Regions from separate parts of the Thioclava kandeliae genome, predicted to be linked through region 1. Evidence: riboswitches for the same ligand, from Rfam matches in the RefSeq annotation. Region 1 holds a riboswitch; the other holds the start of a gene.
The links. A riboswitch is a leader RNA that binds a small molecule or an ion and turns the genes downstream of it on or off. The one in region 1 is predicted to bind cobalamin.
Positions count from the first base shown of each region.

Region 2: linked by a shared signal. The riboswitch ahead of VSX56_RS11885 (ABC transporter substrate-binding protein) and the one ahead of VSX56_RS06535 (DUF1636 family protein) in region 1 are both predicted to bind cobalamin.

Region 1 covers NZ_JAYWLC010000004.1:78,791-83,014, reverse strand. Annotated here, with positions in the region: gene VSX56_RS06545 (cobyric acid synthase) at 1-1,139, opposite strand, end outside; gene cobO (cob(I)yrinic acid a,c-diamide adenosyltransferase) at 1,370-2,014, opposite strand; cobalamin riboswitch at 2,054-2,280, shown strand; gene VSX56_RS06535 (DUF1636 family protein) at 2,296-2,742, shown strand; gene cobW (cobalamin biosynthesis protein CobW) at 2,746-3,789, shown strand; gene cobN (cobaltochelatase subunit CobN) at 3,793-4,224, shown strand, end outside.
Region 2 covers NZ_JAYWLC010000008.1:153,366-157,589, reverse strand. Annotated here, with positions in the region: gene VSX56_RS11895 (GMC family oxidoreductase) at 1-564, opposite strand, end outside; gene VSX56_RS11890 (sugar dehydrogenase complex small subunit) at 603-1,184, opposite strand; cobalamin riboswitch at 1,535-1,723, shown strand; gene VSX56_RS11885 (ABC transporter substrate-binding protein) at 1,807-2,814, shown strand; gene VSX56_RS11880 (FecCD family ABC transporter permease) at 2,811-3,833, shown strand; partial or broken gene VSX56_RS11875 (ABC transporter ATP-binding protein) at 3,833-4,224, shown strand, end outside.

The DNA.
Region 1 (4,224 bases):
GGTGCATGGAGGGCCTCCACCCGTGTCAGGCGCTTGTCCTCTACCATCACCGTTTCGATATCGAGAAACCCCAGACCGGGATCGCTGCCCGCAGGCCCTTCAAGCCCGTGCGGATCATGCACGACACGCCCCAGCATCTGGTAGCCACCGCAGATCCCGAGGATCCGCCCGCCACGCCGCACATGCGCCTGCAAGTCCACTTCCCAGCCCTGCGCGCGCAAAAAGGCCAGATCGCCACGGGTGGATTTGGAACCGGGAATGATCACTAGATCGGTATCACCGGGCAGGGGCTGGCCCGCCCGCAAAATGCTCAGCGACACATGCGGCTCCTGCATCAGCGGATCGAGATCGTCGAAATTGGCAATCCGCGAAAGCCCCAGACAGGCCACCCTGAGCCCCGAGCCACCCGAGGCATTCGGCAAATCCAGCGCATCCTCGGCCGGCAGACGGCCAGCCTCCGCAAACCACGGCAAAACGCCAAAACCGCGCCAGCCCGTGCGCGTCTCGATCATTCGGTAACCCTCGTCAAACAGCCGCGGATCGCCACGGAACTTGTTGATGAGAAATCCTGCGATCCGCGCGCGGTCGCCCGCGCCGAGCACGGCCTGCGTCCCCACGATCTGTGCGATCACCCCGCCACGATCGATATCTCCGGCCAGCACCACCGGCACATCGGCCGCGCAGGCAAAGCCCATATTGGCAATGTCATTCTTGCGCAGGTTTACCTCGGCAGGACTACCCGCCCCCTCGACGATGACCAGATCATGCGCGGCCTTAAGGCGCGCGAAACTCTCTAGAACCGGCGCCATCAGGGACGGTTTTAACGCGGCATAATCGCGCGCCTTCACGGTCGCCCGCCGCTTGCCCTGCACGATCACCTGCGATCCGGTCTCGCTCTCGGGCTTGAGCAGGATCGGGTTCATATCGACCACAGGCTCCACTCCGCAGGCCATCGCCTGCAAGGCCTGCGCCCGCCCGATCTCGCCACCATCCACGGTAACGGCGGCATTGTTGGACATGTTCTGCGGCTTGAAGGGCGCAACGCTCAGCCCGCGCAGCCGCGCCGCCCGACACAAGCCCGCAACCAGCATGGATTTTCCCACATTCGAGCCCGCGCCCTGGATCATCAGCGCCTTCATGATGCCATACAGTCCATGGGGAAGGGCCGAGGCACCGCATCTCGACCGTGCCATTGGCAGCTGGCTGCGGGAGATGCGGTGCGCCCACCTTCTGCCACCATCGGGACCCTGCCGAGTGAGGCAGCACCTTTATCGCGCAACATCGTTAATTTTGCCTTGTTTTCCATTGTCCGAAAATATCCCGGGGGTGAATTGCGCCCGAAGGCGCAAGAGGGGGCAGAGCCCCCTTTTCAGAACTCGACGCCCCTCTGGCCCTTGATGCCTGCGCGGAACGGGTGTTTCACCAGCGTCATCTCGGTCACCAGATCGGCCAGCTCGATCAGCGGCTCCTTGGCATTGCGCCCCGTCAGCGCCACATGGGTCATGGCGGGCTTCTCGTCGCGCAGGAACGCCACCACCTCGTCGATATCGAGATAGTCATAGCGCAGAGCGATATTGATCTCGTCAAGCAGCACGAAGCGGATCTCGGGGTCGCGGATCAGCTCCTTGGCCTTTTCCCAGCCACGCTTGGCCATCGCCACATCCCGCGCGCGGTCCTGTGTCTCCCAGGTAAAGCCTTCGCCCATCGCATGGAACTGGCACAGACCGGAGAAGTGCTCCTCGATCAGACGCCGCTCGCCGGTATCCCACGCGCCCTTGATGAACTGAACCACCGCACAGGGCATCTCATGGGCGATACAACGCAGGATCATCCCGAACCCTGCCGAGGATTTCCCCTTGCCAGCGCCGGTATTGACGATGATCAGGCCCTTCTCGCCCTCTTTCGTCGCCATGATCTTGTCGCGCGCGGCCTTTTTCTTGGCCATCTTCATCGCGTGGCGGTCCTCGGTGGCGGCGTCCTGATCCGGCATTCCTTCGGGGGCGGTCTCGCTCATGGGGGATCTCCTTCCTTGACAAAGCGCGGGCTTGCGCGTCTTTTAAGCGCGCACACAGGTTCCTGTTTATGACAGGTGAAAAGGGAATGCGATAGGGGACGGGATCCTCAAGCGCAGCCGCCCCCGCGACCGTGACCGAAGAGGTGGCAGGCCACTGGACAGATCCGGACCACCGGATCCCTCCGGGAAGGCGTCATCGGCAGGCAAGGCCCTACAGCCCGCCTGACTTCGCAAGCCGGGAGACCTGCCTGTGGCGAAAGACAAGGACGGGCGATCGGGGTGTGTCGCAGCGGGAAGAGGGTCAGAACCTTGTGGTTCCGGCGTTCGACCTTTGCTATGCGCAGCCCGAAGAGGGAGAGCATATGAGCAATGTAACGGTCACGATCTGCACCACCTGCCGCCGCACGGGCGATGACACGAGCCCGCGTCCGGGTGCGCGGCTGCGCGATGCGGTGGCGCAAGCCTGCATTGACGGTGTGAAGGTCAGGGGGGTCGAATGCCTCTCCGCCTGTTCGCGCTCCTGCTCGATGGTGCTGTCGGGCGGGCCGGACCGCTGGAGCTATATCTATGGCGATCTCGACCCCGCCACCCATCTCGATGACATTCTGGCGGGCATCCGCGCCTATGGCGAGACCGCCGATGGTCTGGTGCCGTGGCGCGCGCGTCCCGTTGTCTTCCGTAAACAATCCATCGCGCGTATACCGCCGCAAAACGATCCGCAGGAGTGATCCATGAGCAATCTCGCAAAAGTGCCGGTGACCATCGTCACAGGGTTTCTGGGGGCGGGCAAGACCACGCTGATCCGTCACCTGATGCAAAACCCGCAGGGCAAGCGTCTGGCCGTTCTGGTCAATGAGTTCGGGACCGCGGGTGTGGATGGCGATATCCTCAAATCCTGCGCCGACGAGAACTGCCCCGAGGACAATATTCTGGAACTGGCCAATGGCTGCATCTGCTGCACTGTGGCCGATGAGTTCATCCCGACCATCGAGCGTCTTCTGGCGCTGCCCGAGATGCCCGATCACATCCTGATCGAGACCTCGGGTCTGGCGCTGCCCAAACCGCTTCTGAAGGCATTCGAATGGCCCGCGATCCGCTCGCGGATCACCGTCGATGGTGTGGTGGCGCTGGCCGATGCCGAGGCTGTGGCTTCGGGTCAGTTTGCCCCCGATCTCGCGGCGGTCGATGCACAACGCACCGCCGACCCCTCGCTTGAGCACGAGACGCCGCTCTCCGAGGTCTTCGAGGACCAGATCGCCTGCGCCGATATCGTGCTTCTGTCGAAGGCCGATCTTGCGGGCGAGGAGGGTCTGGCCCGCGCCCGCGCCGTGATCGAGGCCGAGGCGCCGCGCAAGCTGCCGATCCTGCCGATGTCCGAAGGCGTCATCGATCCGCAGGTGATCCTGGGGCTCAATGCGGCCGCCGAGGATGATCTCGAGGCGCGCCCCTCCCATCATGATGGCCATTTCGACCACGAGCATGACGATTTCGATACGATCGTCGTGGACTTGGGCGAGATCGAGGATGTTGCCGCGCTCGAGGCGCGGATGGTCGCCATGGCGGGCGATTTCAATATCCTGCGGATGAAGGGCTATCTGGCGGTCAAGGGCAAGCCGATGCGCTATCTGGTGCAGGCCGTGGGCACGCGCCTGCGCGGCCAGTTCGACCAGCCTTGGGGGGCACGCCCGCGCGCCTCACAGCTGGTGGTGATTGCCGAGCATGACCATATCGACCGCGCCTCCATCGAGGCGGCGCTGGGTCTGGCGGTGGCCTGACCGATGCATGTGGTCTTTCGCGAAACGCATGGGCTGGACCAGTCGGACCAGCCGCAGGATCTGGGACAGAGCCCTGCCGATCTTGTTGTGCTGTCCTTCAGTGACAGCGACCTCGGTGCGTTCGCGGCGGGCTGGAAACGGGCAGGGACGCTGCCGAGCCTGCGCCTTGCCAATCTGGTGGCGCTGAAACATCCGCTCTCGGTCGATACCTATCTCGACCAGACCCTGCGCCATGCCAAGGGAATTCTGGTGCGGATCATCGGTGGCGAGAGCTACTGGCCCTATGGGCTGGCCTCGCTACAGGATCTGGCGCGGCGACAGGGTATCGCTCTGGCCGTGCTGCCCGCCGACGGGCGCGAGGATGCCCGCCTCGATGCGCTCTCCACGCTGCCGGTCTCCACGTTGCGGCGCCTTCAGGCGCTATGTGATGCGGGG
Region 2 (4,224 bases), on a different contig from region 1:
CTCGATCCGGCTTTTGAAGGTGTCCAGCATGTAGCTGTTTTTCTGCGCGGGCATCGGGAAATCTTTGGAGCGCGGAGGCCATGTCTCGCCTTTGCGCACGCCAGACTGGTCTTCCTTCATATTGCCTGCGACGCCAATCTCGTATTCGGCCTTCACATACCACGGCTCGAGATCGCTATATTCGATAGGCCAGTCGCGGCCCACGCCATAGGTGGACTGCATCTTGAAATCATCGGGGATGAAGCGCCATGTCGCGCCGCCCCAGTGCCATGTCGAGCCGCCCACCAGTTTGAGGAAGTTGGCGATCATCGGGAAGTCGCCATCATTCTCGACATAGTCATGCGAGGCCGACGTATGCGCCCAGGGCTCGTCCGGATAGGGGCCGTTATAATCGGTGCGGCGGGGAGAATTGCGGAAGGCTTCGATCAGACGCCAGCGCGGAATGCGCACGCCCGCCTCGAGCATCAGAACGGATTTGCCTTGCTTGGCCAGCTCGTAGGCGGCATTCGCCCCTACCGTGCCGGAACCGATGACAATCACATCGGCATCATAGTCATTAGCCATTGGGTATAGTCCAGATTTCTAAAATAGTTACAGCGCGATCACTTGATGTCGTCAGCGGTGGGCGGCTCGGCCCAGTAATTCTGCTTGTGCTGCGAGTAGGTCGGGATCGGAGTGGTATTGCCGGTGGGCTTCCACATCAGCGCATCGCGATAGGTGACGAATTTCGCGTCATCCTTTTCCTGCGACGGATCGGGCGTGCCGGTATAGCCCAGATACCAGACGGCGGTGATCGTGGTCATGGTCTCGCGCAGATCCTGATCGGGACTGGTTGCAAGGAAGGCGTCGATATCCTCGACATCGGCGGATTTGATCGCATCCGACAGGGCAACGACCTTGGTGTCGAAGCTCGGATCCAGCTCGACCAGCTGGTCATAGGCGCGCTCGACCAGCTTGGGGTCGAAGCCCTTCTGCCGGGTCACGAAAGCGCTGATCGTGCCAAAACCCGCCACCCCGTCCGCGGTGGCCGCCATTGCACGGCTCATGCCCAGTCCGGCGCCCGATGCCGCCACAAATCCCGCGACCGCAGAGGTGATCAAGAAGTTGCGTCGGTCCATGCCGGAAAGCTCTTTCGATGCAGCCGGAGCCTCGGCTTTATCGGTGCGACATTTGGTCTTGTTCAAAACGTGACACTCCTCACTAATATTTCAGATAGGCCGCGTCGCGAAATGGCTGGACCGTGAAACAGTGCGGCTTCGGGCAAGCAAATTTCGAGTCGGGCTTTTGTATGCGTTTGTATGCAAACCATTGGCGTTGATCATGTGCGTGCTTATGAATGGTGTATTCCGGAAACAGCTATAATGGCGCATTATCTCCCGCTGGCGTGAAAATCCTTGAAAACGGTCGATTATGCTCGGTCTTGAATGGCGCTCAATGCGCCTTCGGGTAACCTGCCGAGGCACAGGTAACGCTACGTCGCGCTCTGGCTGCCAGAAATTCGTCGCGTGGCATCGCTTGACCTCGGCGGGGGAGGATGCAAAACCACCTCACCGGTATCCGCGAGGATATAATAGGGAATCCGCACCGCTCCGGCGGCAACCGGAACTGCCCCCGCAACTGTAGGCGAAGAGCGCCTTTGCAACACCACTGGGCCATCGGTCCGGGAAGGGCAAAGACGCGTTGAGGCGCCAGTCAGGAGACCTGCCGGCCTGAAGATGTTAACCGGACGGGGTGTGTCGGTAGGGCAGGCGGGGTCTCCGGCCCCTGTCCTTTATGGCGCTTTCCGCTCCTTTCGATAGGACGGAACTGATGAAATGCATGATACTGGCCGTGGCCTCATTGCTGGGTGCGGTCTCGGCCTCCGCGCAGACGCATTATCCGCTGCAAATAGAAAATTGTGGTCGTAAGGTCCGCTTCGAGGCGGCCCCCGAGCGCGCGGTGACGATCGGTCAGTCGGCCACCGAGATCCTCTATTCGCTGGGGCTTGCGGATCGGGTGAAGGGCACCTCGGTCTGGTTCAACAAGGTGCTGCCGCGCTATGCCGAGGTCAATGCACAGATCCCGCGTCTGGCCGATAATGATCCGAGCTTCGAGAGCGTCGTGGCCCGTAAACCCGATCTGGTTGCCGTGCAATATGAATGGCATGTCGGTCCCAATGGTGTGGTGGGCACCCGTGAGCAGTTCGCAGATCTGGGGATCAATACCTATATCCTTCCCGCCGATTGTGACACCAAGGACAACAGCACCGGCGGCGATGGCACGCGGGTAGGCGCCTTTGATCCCGTGCAGGTCTATAAAGGCATCCGCCAGCTGGCCGAGATCTTCGATGTCGCCGACAGGGGCGAGACGCTGGTCGACGATCTGCAGGCGACCGAGGCGCGCGCCGTGGCACGGGCCAAGGCGCTGGATCTGCCGAAGGGCTTGAAAGCGGCCTTCTGGTTCTCCTCCGCCGATATCGCGCTCGATCCCTACATGGCGGGCCAGCTTGGTGCGCCGGGCTATATGATGCGCGCGCTCGGCCTTACCAACGTGGTGCAATCCGACGAGGAATGGCCCACGGTCGGCTGGGAGAGTATCGCCAAGGCCGACCCCGATGTGCTGGTGATCGCCAAGATGGACCGCCGCCGTTTCCCCGCCGATGATGTCGAGGAAAAGCTGAAATTCCTGCGCAGCGATCCGGTGACGCGGCAGATGAAAGCGGTGCGCGAAGGGCATATCGTGGTGATGGACGCCCATGCCATGAGCGCGACCCTGCGCACGATCTACGGGCTCGACAGCCTGTCCGATGCACTGGCGGGTATGACTTTCCAATGAGCCGGAAGGCGCTTTTATGGGGTGCGGGGCTGATCGTTCTCGCGCTGACCCTGCTGGCCGGGGCGGCCATTGGCGAGACGCGGCTGCCGCTGGCTTCGGTCGCGAGGGTGCTCGCCAACCATCTTTGGCAGGCGGGCTATCCGGTGGACCGGATCGATGCGGGTATCATCTGGTCCTACCGGCTGCCCCGCGCGATTGTGGCGGCCAGCTGCGGGGCGGGGCTGGCGCTGACAGGGGTCGTGCTTCAGGCGCTGTTGCGTAATCCGCTGGCCGATCCCTATCTGATGGGGCTCTCGGCGGGCGCTTCCACCGGCGCGGTGCTGGTAAGTATCGCGGGGTTCGGGGCGGGGGCGCTCAGCATGTCGGCAGGCGCGCTGATCGGGGCGCTTGCGGCCTTTGCTGCCGTGGTTGCGCTGGCTCATGCCATCCCCGGCACGGCGCGCGGCACCAGCGGGGCGGCCGCGATCATCCTTGCCGGGATTGCAGGTAGCCAGATGTTCAATGCGCTCACCGCTTTCATCATCGCGCGCTCGGCAAATGCCGAACAGGCGCGCGGTATCATGTTCTGGCTGATGGGCAACCTCTCGGGCGTGCGCTGGGAGGATGTGCTCCCCGCCGTTGTGGTGACCTGCCTCGGCGCGCTCGTCTGCCTCTGGCACCGCCATGCGCTCGATGCCTTCACCTTCGGGGCCGAGAGTGCGGCATCGTTGGGGGTCAATGTGCCCAAGACGCGCGGGATCCTGATCACCGCGACCGCGGTGATGATAGGGGTTTTGGTGTCGAAAGTGGGTGCCATCGGTTTTGTCGGGTTGGTGGTGCCCCATGCGATGCGCTTTCTGGTGGGCACCCGCCACCAGCGCCTTGTGCCGGCCTCGGCGCTGGCGGGGGCGGTGTTTCTGGTTCTCGCCGATATTGTCTCGCGCATCATTGTGCCGGGGCAGGTTCTGCCCATCGGGGTGGTGACCGCGTTGATCGGGGCGCCCGCTTTCGCGCTGATCCTGATGCGAGGGGCGCGCTGATGGTGCTGCGCGTGGAAAACCTGCAGGCTAAGGCGCATCGGGTCGAGATCCTGCACGGGATCTCGCTGACGGTCGGGGAGGGTGAATATCTGGGGCTGATCGGGCCGAACGGCTCGGGAAAGTCTACGTTGATGCGGATGATGGCGGGTTTGGGAAAGCCTTCTGGGGGCAGGGTGCTTTGGCAGGACAGGCCGCTGGCAGAACTGGGCGCGCAGGTGCGGGCCCGCCAGATCGCGCTGGTCGAACAACAGGCCGAGACCACCGACCGGCTGCGGGTGCGTGAGGCGGTCGAGCTGGGGCGTATCCCCTTCCTGTCACCCTTGCGGGGCTGGAGCATGCGCGATAGCGAGGCGGTGACCCGCGCCCTCTCGGCGGTCGATATGGCAGGGCG